DNA from 2 places in the Vogesella oryzagri genome. Region 2 is predicted to be linked to the other one. Evidence: riboswitches for the same ligand, from Rfam matches in the RefSeq annotation. Region 2 holds a riboswitch; the other holds the start of a gene.
The links. A riboswitch is a leader RNA that binds a small molecule or an ion and turns the genes downstream of it on or off. The one in region 2 is predicted to bind thiamine pyrophosphate.

Region 1 (7,204 bases), on a different contig from region 2:
TCTGGCCTACTGCGTAATGTTTTGCTCCCAGTGCCTGCGGCAGTACTACCAGGGCCTGGCGGTAGTACTGTTCCGCTTCCATGGCCTTACCCTGGTCCTGAAGGCAGTCGGCGATGGCGCGTAAGGTTCTGCCCGTCTGGTCAAGCGAGTCTTCGCCATTCCGTTGTGTCATGGCCAAGGTTGCCTGTAATTGCGCCATGGCTTCGTCGAAGCGCTTTTGCTTGCGGTACAGCCAGCCCAGCATGCGCATGCTGCGAGTCAGACTGGGGTGATCAGGGCGCAAGACATGCTGCTTGATGCGGATGGCTTCGATCATCATGGGTTCGGCCTGTTGGTACTGGCCGGGAGCCATGTGATTGAAGCTCAGGTTGTACAGGCTTTCTGCCACAGGGAAACTGTCATGCCCTGCCAGTTGCTCGCGTATTTCCAGTGCTTGTTTCAGCAGCTTCTCGCTTTCAGACATCTGGTCTTGCATGCCCAGTGCAACCCCTAGGTCATTCAGTGTCTGGGCAACGTCCAGATGTTGTGCCCCCAGATGCTGCTGACGTATGGACAGTATGCGGCGGTAGAGCTTTGCGGCCGCTTTGGACTGCTGCCGGTCCAGATACACGCCAGCCAGACCTTCCTGCACTTCTGCCTCGATCAGGCTACTAGGGGGAACCTGGCGGCTGTCCTGCAACAAGGCCTTGAATATGAGCTCCGCCTGGTCTGCTTGATGGCGTTCCATCATGGCGTTCGCCAGGTCGATTTGTGCACGCAATCTGCCTGCCGAGTCATCCGCGGGTAGTTGCTGCAGTGCCTGCCGGGCCTGTTGCATTGCTTGCAGGTAATAACCGTCCTGCAGCAATTGCTTGGTTTCCGTCGCGAGTGCAGGGAGCGCCAGTGGCAAGTACAGCAGCAGTCCGAAGAGTGCTTTTTTCATGGCATGACCTTGTCTTGTAGGGAGGCCATGGTGCCGCAAATTATGCCAATGGGGAACAGCGGTGGCTGACGGATCGCGGAATGTCGCGGTGTGGAGGCGGCTGTGTCTGTCTTGAAAAAAGGTTGGCCGCATCGCTGCGGCCAACCTTTATCGTTTCACGGGAAGCAGTGCCTAGTTACACCTTGTCGTATAGCTTGCCGCCGCCCTGCACGAACTCGATCGATTTCACTTCCATGCCCTTCTGCAGCGCATCCTGCTCGCTGATGCCCTGTTTGGCGGCGAATTCGCGCACGTCCTGGGTGATCTTCATCGAGCAGAAGTGTGGGCCGCACATCGAGCAGAAGTGTGCCACCTTGGCGCTGTCTTTCGGCAGCGTTTCGTCGTGGAATTCGCGTGCCTTGTCCGGATCGAGGCCGAGGTTGAACTGGTCTTCCCAGCGGAACTCGAAACGTGCCTTGGACAGCGCGTTGTCGCGGATCTGCGCGCCCGGATGGCCCTTGGCCAGGTCGGCGGCGTGGGCGGCCAGCTTGTAGGTGATGATGCCTTCCTTCACGTCGTTCTTGTTCGGCAGGCCGAGGTGTTCCTTCTGCGTCACGTAGCACAGCATGGCGGTGCCGTACCAGCCGATCTGCGCGGCACCGATGGCCGAAGTAATGTGGTCGTAGCCCGGCGCGATGTCGGTGGTCAGCGGCCCCAGCGTGTAGAACGGCGCCTCGTGGCACCACTCCAGCTCCTTGTCCATGTTCTCCTTGATCAGCTGCATCGGCACGTGGCCGGGGCCTTCGATCATCACCTGCACGTCGTGTTGCCACGCGATCTGCGTCAGTTCGCCCAGTGTCTTCAGCTCGCCCAGCTGCGCCGCGTCGTTGGCGTCCCAGGCAGAGCCTGGACGCAGGCCGTCGCCCAGCGAGAAGGCCACGTCGTAGGCCTTCATGATGTCGCAGATGTCCTCGAAGTGGGTGTACAGGAAGTTTTCCTGGTGATGCGCCAGACACCACTTGGCCATGATCGAGCCGCCGCGCGACACGATGCCGGTCATACGGCCGGCGGTCAGCGGCACGTACTGCAGGCGCACGCCGGCGTGGATGGTGAAGTAATCCACGCCCTGCTCTGCCTGCTCGATCAGGGTGTCCTTGAAGATTTCCCAGGTCAGGTCTTCGGCCTTGCCGTTGACCTTTTCCAGCGCCTGATAGATGGGCACGGTGCCGATCGGTACCGGCGAATTGCGCAGGATCCACTCGCGGGTTTCGTGGATGTTCTTGCCGGTGGACAGGTCCATGATGGTGTCGGCGCCCCAGCGGATGCCCCAGGTCATCTTGTCCACTTCTTCGCTGATCGACGACGTTACCGCGCTGTTACCGATGTTACCGTTGATTTTTACCAGGAAATTGCGGCCGATGATCATCGGCTCGGATTCCGGGTGGTTGATGTTGTTGGGGATGATGGCGCGACCGGCGGCGATTTCCTGACGCACGAATTCCGGGGTGATGGTGTCCGGCAGGTTGGCGCCGAAGCTGTGGCCGGGGTGCTGGCGCGTCATCAGCTCCAGCAGGCGGCTGTTGCCGGTGGCCTTGAGCGATTCGACATAGGCCTGGCGGTTGAGGTTTTCGCGGATGGCGACGTATTCCATCTCCGGGGTGATGATGCCCTGCCGTGCGTAGTGCATCTGGCTGACGTTGCGGCCAACCTTGGCGCGGCGCGGCTTGCGGGTCAGGTTGAAGCGCAGCTCGGCGAGCTTGGGGTCGGCTTCGCGCTGGCGGCCGTAGTCGCTGGACAGTCCAGCCAGCAGCTCGGTGTCGTCACGCTCGGCGATCCATGCCGCGCGCAGCGGGGCAAGGCCGTTCTGGATATTGATGCTGACGGCGGGGTCGCTGTACGGGCCGCTGCAGTCGTAGACGTAGATCGGTGGGTTCTGCTCGCCGCCGAACTGGGTCGGGGTGTCGGCCTGGCTGATCTCGCGCATCGGCACGCGGATGTCCGGGCGGCTGCCTTCGACATAAATCTTGCGGGAATTGGGTAGCGGCTGGATGGCGGCGGAATCCACCACCATTTGCTGGTTCAGTTTGGCAGGCGCGTTCATCGGGGGTTCTCCAGTGCGATGAAACGGCGCAAGGAGCGGCCCGGAATGCCCGGCTGCAGGTTGGCCGCAGACCGGTGCGGGAACGCATGACGATGTGCGGTGTCTGGCAGATTACGCTTCCCTACGCCGGTATTATCCGGGTCAGGTTCGAAGGGTGACTCTCACCCGCCAACCTGCCAGTGTCGTTTGCGCACAACGCTGTGGCATCCTTCACGGCAGGGGCAGGACCCCTAGCGATGCTGTGAAGGTAAGTTAATTGTGGGATAATCGCAAGTTAGGTTGCGCCCGCATCTGGCGTTGGTCGCCTGCGAAAACCGCATGAAATCAAGCGTTAATGCCGTTTTCAGAGTCGTCCTTTCATTAGTCTTGAATCCCTCGGAGTTTCCGAATGAATTTCGAACAAGCCCGTTTCAACATGGTTGAGCAGCAGATCCGTCCGTGGGATGTGCTCGACACCTCCATTCTTGATTTGCTGTTCCACGTGAAACGCGAAGATTTCGTGCCAGAAGACAAGCGCACGCTGGCGTTTGCCGACGTGCAACTGCCGCTGGAAAACGGCTGCACCATGCTGGAGCCGAAAGTGGAAGCCCGCCTGGTGCAGGACCTGCAGGTGAAGTCCACTGACAAGGTGTTGGAAGTGGGCACCGGCAGTGGCTACCTGACCGCGCTGCTGGCTGCCGTCAGCCAGCACGTGTACAGCGTGGACCTGGATGCCGAGCAATCGCAGCGTGCTGCGGCCAACCTCAAGACCGCCGGCATCCGCAACGTGACCCTGTCGGTCGGCAACGGTATCGACGGTCTGGCCTCGCAGGCGCCGTTCGACGTGATCTGCGTCGGCGGCTCGGTGCCGGTGGTGCCGGAAGCGCTGAAGTCGCAGCTGGCCATCGGCGGCCGTCTGGCGGTGATCGCCGGCGACGCCCCGGTGATGATCGCCAAGGTGATCACCCGTGTGTCGGAAAACGCGTATCAGGAAAGCGTGAGCTTCGACACCAACATTGCCCGCCTGCAGCAACTGGACGCCATCGAGCCGTCCCGTTTCAGCTTCTGAGCATGATCGGCGAAATCACTGCCCGCGATCTGGCGGCCTGGCTGGCGGACGAATCCCGCGTCAAGCCACTGCTGCTGGATGTGCGCGAGGACTGGGAATACAAGCTGTGCCATATCGACGGCTCGCAGCAGATGGTGATGAACCTGGTGCCGCTGCGGCACAACGAGCTGCCGGACGATGTGCCCATCGTCACCATCTGCCACCACGGCGTGCGTAGTTTCCAGGTCGGCCTGTATCTGCAGAACGCCGGCTTTGAAAACGTGCTGAGCCTGCGGGGCGGCGTGGATGCCTGGGCCAACGATGTCGACCCGGCGATGGCGCGCTACTAGCTCGCCGCGGGTATGCGTAAAGCCGTTCCAGACCTGGAGCGGCTTTTTTATTGTCACCACCGCAACCCGCCACCGCCGTCGATGCGGGCGGTGCGTTCGGTGGCTTGTGTAGCGATGACCATGACTTTTCTGTCCCCTGCAATCGAAACCCTGCCCGCCGCCTGGCGCGAGCTGCTGTCCACCCCGACGCTGGCGACGCAACTGCAGGCTATCGATACCCGCCTGGCCGCCCGCGCCGCCGCCGGCGTGGCGATCTACCCGCCGCGCGAGCTGATCTTCAATGCCTTGCATCACGTGGCGCCGCAGGATGTGCGGGTGGTGATCCTGGGGCAGGACCCGTACCATGGCGCCGGCGAGGCGATGGGGCTGAGCTTTTCGGTGCCGGCCGGGATGAAGATTCCGCCCAGCCTGCGCAATATGTACAAGGAGCTGGCCAGCGACCTCGGCATCGCCCCGGCCGTCAGCGGCGACCTGTCGCACTGGGCGGCACAGGGCGTGCTGCTGCTCAACACCTCGCTGACGGTAGAGGCCGACAGCGCCGGCAGCCACGGCAAGATCGGCTGGCAGGCGGTGACCGATGCGCTGATCGACGCGGTGAGTGCGGCCAACCCCGGCTGCGTGTTCCTGCTGTGGGGCAACTGGGCGCAAAGCAAGGCCGAGCGCATCGACGCGCAGCGCCACGCGGTGCTGAAGGCGGCACACCCGTCACCGCTGTCCGCCAGCCGCGGCTTCTTTGGCTGCCGCCATTTCTCGCAGGCCAATCAATGGCTGGCCGCCCGCGGCCGCGGCGAGATCGCCTGGGGCGCGCCGGCGGCGCAGGACAGCCTGTTCTAGTCTCCGGCCCGGCGCTGCCGCCATGCATGCAGAATTTCTGCATCCCCAGTAAGCTGGCTGTTTCCTGCATTCCTCGAGACGGCTTCCGCATGGATTTCTCCCTCAGCGCCTGGCTGGTCAGCGCCGTGGCCATCTTGCTCACCGGCGTGGCCAAGGGCGGTTTTGGCGGCGTGTTCGGCGGCATCGCCGTGCCGCTGATGTCGCTGGTGATGCCGCCGGAGGCCGCCGCCGCGCTGACCCTGCCCTTGTTGTGCCTGATGGATCTGTCCAGCGTGCGGCTGTACTGGCGGCGCTGGGACGCGCGCGAGCTGAAGTTGCTGCTGTCCGGCGCGCTGCTGGGTATCGCGCTGGGCGCGCTGGCGTTCGGCCTGCTACCGGCGTGGTCGATCAAGTTGGCCATTGGTGGACTGGCGCTGCTGTTCGCGCTGCAACGGCTGTGGCTGCGCTTTTTCCCGGCCACGCCGCGGCAGCTGGGGCCGCAGGTTGGCCGCATCGCCGGCCTGCTGGGCGGACTGACCAGCACGCTGGCACATGCCGGCGGCCCGCCGGTGCTGGTGTACCTGTTCAGCCGACCAATGCCCAAGGAGCGCTTCGTCGCCACGCTGGCGGTGTTCTTTACCGTGGTCAACCTGGTGAAGCTGCTGCCGTATCTGGCGCTGCACTTGTTTACCGCATCGCTACTGTGGCAATGCCTGTTGCTGGCGCCGCTGGTGCCGCTGGGCGTATGGCTGGGGGTGCGTTTGCAGCGCCGGCTGCCGGAGCAGGCGTTTTTCAGCACCGCCATTGTGCTGCTGGCGCTGTCCGGCGTGCAGCTGGTGTACTCGGCGCTGGCCTAGCCTGCCCCGGCTGCCCGCTTTGCCGTTGGCGGCCATGGTGTAAAGTGCAGCCCAAGGCGGGCGACACCGCCATTGTCTACAGGGGGAAATCGTGGCAATCACGCTGAAGAACGTGCGCTACTTCGTGGCGGTGGCCGAGGCCGAATCCATTACCGGCGCGGTGCAGGATTTGAACGTATCGCAATCGGTGGTCACCGAGGCGATCCGCGCGCTGGAGGCCGACCTGGGCGCCACGCTGTTCCAGCGCCACGCGCGCGGCATGATCCTGACCCACGCCGGCTACCAGTTCCTGCGCCATGCGCACCAGATCCTGGCCTCGGTGCGCAATGCGCGCGAGGCGATGCGCGCCCGGCCGGATACCGTCACCGGCCAGCTCAATATCGGCGTCACTAGTCTGGTGTGCGGCTACTTTCTACCCTATCTGCTGGACCGTTTCCGCAATACTTTCCCGCTGGTGGATGTGCGCGTGGTGGAAGACCAGCGTGAATACATCGAGCACCTGCTGGTGAATGGCGAGCTGGATGTCGGCGTGCTGATCGTCTCCAACCTGGAAAACCGCCAGGCGCTGGAAGCGGAGACACTGCTGGAGTCCGCCTACCGGCTGTGGCTGCCGGTGAACCACCCGTTGCTGGAGCTGGGCACGGTGGCGGTGGCGGAGATGGCGCAGCAGCCGCTGGTGAACCTGAGGCTGGACGAGCTGGAAGACGTGGCCACCGCGCTGTGGCGCAGCCAGGGTCTGCGGCCAACAGTGGCGGTGCGCACCAGCTCGGTGGAGGGGCTGCGCAGCCTGGTGGCCACCGGTGCCGGGCTGGCGGTGATGCCGGACCTGCTGTACCGGCCGTGGTCGCTGGATGGCGACCGGCTGGAAGTACGCCAGCTGCTGGAAAAAACCCCGTCGCTGCAGGTGGGGCTAGCCTGGCGCCGCGGCGCCAAAGTGGCGGAAACGGCACAGAACTTCCTGACCGTGGCGCGCGAGTACACCCGCAGCCACGTCTGATTGCCCCGGTTTTATTTCTATTTAATCGATATGTGGCGATAAGCAATCGGTAATACAGATTGCTACGGCCCGGCTGGCGGCGCATTTTCCGCTGCTGCGTCATTTCTGGCGTTGCATTGCACAATCCGGGTGAAAACTGCCAATCCGCATGCTGAGCA
Region 2 (7,204 bases):
GTGGCGTGCCGCGCTCGATCAGACCGAAGGCTACGTTGGCCGCAGCATCCAGATGCGGAAACAGCGCATGGTCCTGGAACATCATCGCCAGCTGCCGCTGTTCCGGTGGCAGCGTCAACAAATCGCGGCCGTTCAGCCGCACACTGCCGCCCTGCGGCCGCTGCAAACCGGCCAGCACCGCCAACAGGCTGGATTTGCCGGCGCCGGACGGCCCCAGCAGCGCCAGCGTCTCGCCGGCGGCCACTTGCAGCGACACCGCTTCCAGCACGCGGCGCTGGCGAAAGGCCAGAGTCAGCCCGTCAATCTGCAGCACGATTTTTCTCCGGCCATTCAATGATCAAAAACGCCAGCAGCGCAAACGCCAGCAGCAGACAGGTCAGCAGCAGCGCCTGCTCCAGGTTGGCCGCACCGGGGCGCCCCAGCCGCTGGTAGATCAGCGTGGTCAGCGTGGTCCATTCCGGGCGCGACAGAAACAGCGTCACCGCGAACTCGCCTACCGCGGTGGCGGCGGCAAATGCCAGCCCGCGGCGCAGCGCCGGGCGAATCAACGGCAGGCTGACACGCCAGAAGGCGCGCCAGCGGGTGGCGCCCAGCGTGCGCGCCGCCGCCGGCAAGGTGGGCGACAGGCTGGCCAGCGCCCCGGCCACCGCCTTGGCGACAAACGGGTACGCCAGCAAGGCATAGGCCGCCACCAGCAGCCACAGGCTGGCGCCGTACTGCGGGTACAGCAGCAGCAGGCCAAAGGCCAGCATCACCGGCGACACCATGAACGGCAAAAAGCTCAGCGCCCGCAGCCACCACCAGCGCGCGGCGGCAATGCCGTGCGCCAGCCCCAGCGCCAGCGCCAGCAACACCGCGGCGCCGGAAAACTGCAGCGTATTGCCGATGGCGGCCAGCACTTCGCCATCCCACAATGCCTGCCAGCTGGCCGCATCCGCCTGCAGCGCGCGCAGCACGATCGCCAGCAGGGGGGCGGCGGCGAACAGCGCCAGCAGCAGCAGAGTGGCGGCCAGTTGCAGCCACTGCGGCCAACCTTGCGGCCGCTGGCACAGCGTGGGGCCGGGGCGGCTGTCCTTCACCAGCCGGCGCTCGATCAGTGCATAGCCGCCGGCCGCCAGCGCACCCACCGCCAGCGCCAGCAAGGCCAATGCACCGGCGTCGGCCAGGTTCAGCTCGTACGCCACCAGCGAGTAGATTTCCACTTCCACCGTGGCATAGCGCTGCCCGCCGAGCAGCAACGCCAGGCCGAAACCGGCAAAGCAGTACAGGAAAATCAGGCACAGCGCGGACGCCAGCCACGGCCGCACCACCGGCCACTCCACCCGCCAGAAGGTGCGCCACGGCGTGGCACCCAGCGTGCGCGCCACCAGCAGGCGGCTGGCCGGCACCTGCGACAGGCCATCCACCCCGGCCCGCACCAGCAACGGCAGGTTGTAGAACAGGTTGCCGTACAGCAGCAGCCACGGCGTGTCCTGCAGATTGATGCCAGCCACGCCATGCGGGCCGAACAGCGCCAGCACGCCGAGACCGGCCACCAGCGTCGGCATCACGAACGGCAACAGCAGCAAGCGCAGCAGCAGGCCGCGGCCGGGAAAGTCATAGCGCGCCAGCGTCCAGGCCAGCGGCAGGCCGATCAGCTGGCACAGCAGGCAACTGATTAATGCCTGCAACAGCGACCACAGCAGCCGCCATTGCAGGTAGTCGTCGTGCAGCAAGGCCGGGTTGAAGGCGCTGCCGCCCTCCCACAGCAGCCGCGTCAGCGGCGCCGCCACCATGGCGGCGAGGAACAACAGCGGCAGCAAGGCCAGGCTGCCGCGCAGCAGCCAGCTCATGCGCCGTGCTCCAGCAGGTACACCAGCTCGTCGCCGTCCTGCGGATCGAACCAGCGGCCAACCTGGGCAAAACCGAAGCGCCGCGCCAACGCCAGCGAGGCGGCGTTGTCCGGCGCGATCGACAGCACGAAGCGCTGCTGGCCATGGCTACGCAGCGCCCAGTGCAGCAAGGTTGCCAGCGCCTCGGCGGCGTAGCCTTGGCAGCGGTGCGCGGTAAACACGGTGTAGCCCAGCTCCACCGCGCCCGGCGCCAGCGGGTGCAGATACTCCGGGCCGGGCATGCTGTGAAAGCCGATATGCCCCAGCATGCGGCCGCTGCGGCGACACAGCATGGCGCGCAGCGACCACGGCGCGTAGGCGCTGTCGGCCAGCATGTCCGCCAGCCGTAGCGCCATCAGCGCCTGCTCGCCCAGCCAGTCGGCCGGCAACGCGGCGCCCAGCCGGGCACCCGCCTCGGCATGGCGGCCATTGCAGCCCAGGCGCAGCACTTCGGCATCCAGATGCCGCAGGATCAGGCGCGGGCTGAGGATGTCGGCGCAGGCACTACGCTCGGGCGCAAGGTTGGCCGCAAACATGGCGTCGGGCTCAGTTACCGGACTTCAGTACTACGCGGGTCCAGCGGCTGACCCAGCCGGCGGTCTTGTGCTGCATGGCATCCAGCTTGGGATTGCTGGCGGCCTGCGGCTGCTGCGCATGCTTGAACACCGGGTCCAGGCTGACGCCGGCCACTGCCGGGTACATCCACATCTCGGTCGGCAGCGCCTGCTGCGCCGCATTGCCACGCATGAAGTCCACAAACGCCTGCGCCGCTTGCGGCTCCTTGCCGCCTTTTACCTTGGCCACGCCTTCGATCTGCTGGAACACGCCGCCTTGCAGCAGCAGGTTGGCGGTCGGCGCTTCGCTCAGTTTTTCCTTGCTGTAGAACACCTCGGCCGCCGGGCTGGTGGCGTAGCTCACCACGATGGGGCGCGCGCCGCCATTGCGGCTGAAATCGGTGTAGTAAGCCTCGCTCCAGCCCTTGGCCACTTTTACGCCGTTGTCACGCAGCTTGGCCCACCACTGGAAAGCGCCCGCCTCGCCCTTGCCGGCGATGGTAGCCAGCAGGAAAGCCAGCCCCGGGCTGGAGGTGGCCGGGTTTTCCACCACCAGCAGGTCCTTGTAGGCCGGCTTGGCCAGATCATCCAGGCTGGTCGGCAGCGCCAGCTTCTGCTTGGCAAACCAGGCCTTGTCGATGTTCAGGTTCACGTAGCCGTAGTCCACCGCCACCGCGCCCGGCAGGCTGATGCCGGTCACGCTGCGGCCAACCTTGCTGCTGGTCGGCTCCAGCACGCCGGCGGCATTGGCCTTGCCGATCAGGGTGTTGTCGATGCCGTACACCACGTCGGCAATCGGGTTGCCGCGGGTCAGGATCAGCTTGTTAAGCATCTCGCCGGCATCGCCGGCCTTGATGATGGACAGCTTCACGCCGGCCTGTTTCTCGAACTCGGCCAGCTTGTCCTTGGGCAGGCTGAAGGAGCTATGCGTCAGCACGCGCAGCTCGCCGGCCAGGGTAGTCAGGGAAGCGCCGGCCAGTGCCAGCAGCAAAACAGTTTTCTTGAACATTGCAGACATCCTCTTTTGGTAATGGCGCGCACCAAAAAAAGAAGCGGGACGCGGCCGGGCCGCGCATCACGCTCCCTCCGCTGGTATGACCCAGATCAGGTTCTGGGGTATGTCTCAGCCCGCCGCCTGGCAGGCACCCCCGGTGATCGAGCCGCGAGTATAGCGTCTGCGTCGCGATGCTCAAAGTTGGCCGCAAGCACCACGGCCAGCCGGGTTTTGCCTTTGCCGCCGTCATGGACTATCACGTGAAGCAGCCATAGCCAAACGCAAACAATCAATTAACAACAATCAATTTAACAAATTTATAAGCCAATACCATACTGCAGTCATCACCTACGGAGCACACGCCATGAAACGCTTCCTGCCTAGCCGCGTCATGCTGGATGACATCTGGGCCAATCTAGTCTGGCTGCAGTAGCGCCAGCCACGCCGCACCTACCCAAGCGCCACCGGCAACCAATGCCAGCCGGCGGCCAGTAAGCCAATCAGCTCGTCACACATCGCCTGCACGCCGGCCCGGCGCCGTCATGCCGACACAAACCACAATAGGAGATACCCATGTCCACAGCAGCCAAATGCCCGTTTGCCGGTAGCGCCGCCCCGCAGAGCGTGGCCGGCAGCCAGTCCAATGCCGACTGGTGGCCGAACCAGCTCAAGCTGAGCATCCTGCATCAGCACGGCACCGAATCCGACCCGATGGGTGCGGCGTTCGACTACGCCGCCGAATTCAAGACCCTGGACCTGGATGCCGTGGTTCAGGATCTGCACGCACTGATGACCGACTCGCAAGACTGGTGGCCCGCCGACTGGGGCCATTACGGCGGCCTGATGATCCGCATGGCCTGGCACGCCGCCGGCACCTATCGCATCGCCGATGGCCGCGGTGGCGCCGGCAGCGGCAACCAGCGCTTCGCGCCACTCAACAGCTGGCCGGACAACGGCAATCTGGACAAGGCGCGCCGCCTGCTGTGGCCGATCAAGCAGAAATACGGCCGCAAGCTGTCGTGGGCGGACCTGTTCATCCTCGCCGGCAACGTGGCACTGGAATCGATGGGCTTCAAGACCTTCGGCTTCGGCGGCGGCCGTCCGGACATCTGGGCACCGGAAGAAGACGTCTACTGGGGCATGGAAAAAACCTGGCTGGCCACCAGCGACCAGCCGGACAGCCGTTACTCCGGCGATCGCCAACTGGAAAACCCGCTGGCGGCGGTGCAGATGGGCCTGATTTACGTCAACCCGGAAGGCCCGGACGGCAACCCGGACCCGGTGGCCTCTGGCCGCGACGTGCGCGAAACCTTCGCCCGCATGGCGATGAACGACGAAGAAACCGTGGCCCTGGTGGCTGGCGGCCACACCTTCGGCAAGGCGCACGGCGCCGGCGACCCGGCACTGGTCGGCCCGGAACCGGAAGCGGCACCGATCGAGGAAATGGGCCTTGGCTGGATCAACAAGCTTGGCAGCGGCAAGGGCGTGGACACCACCACCAGCGGCATCGAAGGCGCGTGGAAACCCAATCCCACCACCTGGGACAACGGCTACTTCGACACCCTGTTCGGCTATGAATGGCAGCTGACCAAGAGCCCGGCCGGCGCGCACCAGTGGGTGGCCAAGGACGTCAGACCGGAAGACATGATCCCGGACGCGCACGACCCGAGCCAAAAACACCCGCCGATGATGACCACCGCCGACCTGTCGCTGCGCTTCGACCCTATCTACGAGCCGATCGCCCGCCGCTTCCACCAGGACCCGCAGGCGTTTGCCGACGCCTTCGCCCGCGCCTGGTTCAAGCTCACCCACCGCGACATGGGCCCGCGCGCCCGCTACCTGGGCAAGCTGGTGCCGAAAGAGGAGCTGATCTGGCAAGACCCGATCCCCGCCGTGGATCACGCCTTGGTCGACGCACAGGATATTGCCGCGCTGAAGAGCAAGGTACTGGCTTCCGGCCTGAGCATCGCTCAGCTGGTGACCACCGCCTGGGCCTCGGCCGCCACCTTCCGCGGCAGCGACAAGCGCGGCGGCGCCAACGGTGCGCGCATCCGCCTGGCCCCGCAGAAGGACTGGGCGGTGAACCAGCCGGCGCAATTGGCGCAGGTACTGCAAACGTTGGCCGCGATCCAGCAGGAGTTCAACGCCAGCGCTACCGGCGGCAAGAAAATCTCGCTGGCCGACCTGATCGTGCTGGCCGGTGGCGCGGCGATCGAGGCCGCTGCCAGCAAGGCCGGACAGCCGGTCAGCGTGCCCTTCGCCCCCGGCCGCATGGATGCCAGTGCCGAGCAGACCGACGTGGAATCGTTCCAGGTGCTGGAGCCGAAGGCGGATGGCTTCCGCAACTACGCGGCGCCAGGGCTGGAAAGCGTCGTCGGCGAGCTGCTGCTCGACAAGGCCCAACTGCTGACGCTGAGCGCCCCGGAAATGACCGTGCTGGTCGGCGGCCTGCGCGCGCTGAATGCCAACAGCAGCCACAGCCAGCACGGCGTGCTGACCAAACGCCCGGAAACCCTGAGCAACGATTTTTTCGTCAACCTGCTCGACATGGGTACCAAGTGGCAGAAATCCGCCACCAACGGCGTACTGGAAGGGCGCGACCGCGCCAGCGGCGAGCTGAAATGGACGGCGACGGTGGTTGACCTGCTGTTCGGCTCCAACTCGCAGCTGCGGGCGCTGGCGGAGGTATATGCCAGCAACGATGCACAGCAGAAGTTCGTCACCGACTTTGTCGCCGCCTGGAACAAGGTGATGAACCTGGACCGTTTCGACCTGGCCTGATCCGCGCCGCGTGCGGCCAACGTGCCACAGGGCAAACCTCACGGTTTGCCCTGTTTTTTTGCCAGCAGCGCTGCAGTCGCGCCCCAGCTAAAGTCGACGCCCAATGCAAACAGGACCTTGTCAAAGACAAGGTCCTGTTTGGTATTTGGTGCCGGCGGCAGGAATCGAACTCGCGACCCCCTGATTACAAGTCAGGTGCTCTACCAACTGAGCTACACCGGCGTTAGGCGACGGATAATAGACAATACTTACTGCTTTAGCAAGCTTTTTTTAATTGTTTACGCCAATTGGCTGTTTTTACAAAACAACCGTGGCGCCGCGCTGGGTAGGTGACGTGGTCAGGACCGTCGCCAACGTCGTTACGCCAGCAGAATCGGCGTGAACACGTTGGCCGCACGGCAGCAAGCAACACACCCAGTGCCTGAATTTGGCACCGCCACACCACCAGCCGCCGGCCCCGGCGCCAACAACAAGGCCGCTGTCCGGTGGCAGCGGCCTTAGGCATTGCGGAGCGGCGGCAGGCTTACTCGTCGCGTTGCAGCAGATGCAGCGTCAGCGTCAGTTCGCCGTTGTCGCCCTTCACGCTCTGCACGTTCTGCAGGCTCAGGTCGGATGGCAGCAGCAGGCTGACACCATGCCCTACCCCCACCTTGCTCCAGAACTTCTCCAGCCGCTTGGCCACACCCTGCGCCGGCAGCGGGGCCTCGCTCTGCAGCGAAAAGCCGTAGCTTTCCGCCGCGTTGTCGAACAGCCGGTTCACCTCGCCCGCCGGCACGTAGCGCTCGGCCATATCGGCCATGTCACGCGGCGACACTTCCGGCTCGGCCTTACAGTGGCTCAGCACTTCGTCGCGGAAACGCAGCTGCGCGGCCGGGTCGGCAATTTCCTCCGCCACCTGCTCGATCACCTCGGCCACCAGCTTGCTGGTGGAGTTGCTGTCCGGCACGCGCAGCGCGCGCAGGAAGTCATCCACCCAGAACTTGGCCTCGTGCCCCAGCCGGTCC

Region 1: linked by a shared signal. The riboswitch ahead of thiC (phosphomethylpyrimidine synthase ThiC) and the one ahead of ABNW52_RS06225 (thiamine ABC transporter substrate-binding protein) in region 2 are both predicted to bind thiamine pyrophosphate.

Annotation. Positions count from the first base shown of each region.
Region 1 is NZ_JBEFLD010000002.1:447,409-454,612, reverse strand. It holds gene ABNW52_RS04910 (tetratricopeptide repeat protein) at 1-922, opposite strand, end outside; gene thiC (phosphomethylpyrimidine synthase ThiC) at 1,098-3,002, opposite strand; TPP riboswitch at 3,104-3,244, opposite strand; gene ABNW52_RS04900 (protein-L-isoaspartate O-methyltransferase family protein) at 3,391-4,050, shown strand; gene ABNW52_RS04895 (rhodanese-like domain-containing protein) at 4,053-4,379, shown strand; gene ung (uracil-DNA glycosylase) at 4,500-5,213, shown strand; gene ABNW52_RS04885 (sulfite exporter TauE/SafE family protein) at 5,303-6,049, shown strand; gene ABNW52_RS04880 (LysR family transcriptional regulator) at 6,141-7,046, shown strand.
Region 2 is NZ_JBEFLD010000003.1:201,618-208,821, reverse strand. It holds gene ABNW52_RS06240 (ABC transporter ATP-binding protein) at 1-313, opposite strand, end outside; gene ABNW52_RS06235 (ABC transporter permease) at 300-1,832, opposite strand; gene ABNW52_RS06230 (GNAT family N-acetyltransferase) at 1,829-2,407, opposite strand; gene ABNW52_RS06225 (thiamine ABC transporter substrate-binding protein) at 2,418-3,434, opposite strand; TPP riboswitch at 3,489-3,585, opposite strand; gene katG (catalase/peroxidase HPI) at 3,993-6,200, shown strand; tRNA gene ABNW52_RS06215 (tRNA-Thr) at 6,347-6,422, opposite strand; gene ABNW52_RS06210 (nucleoid-associated protein) at 6,724-7,204, opposite strand, start outside.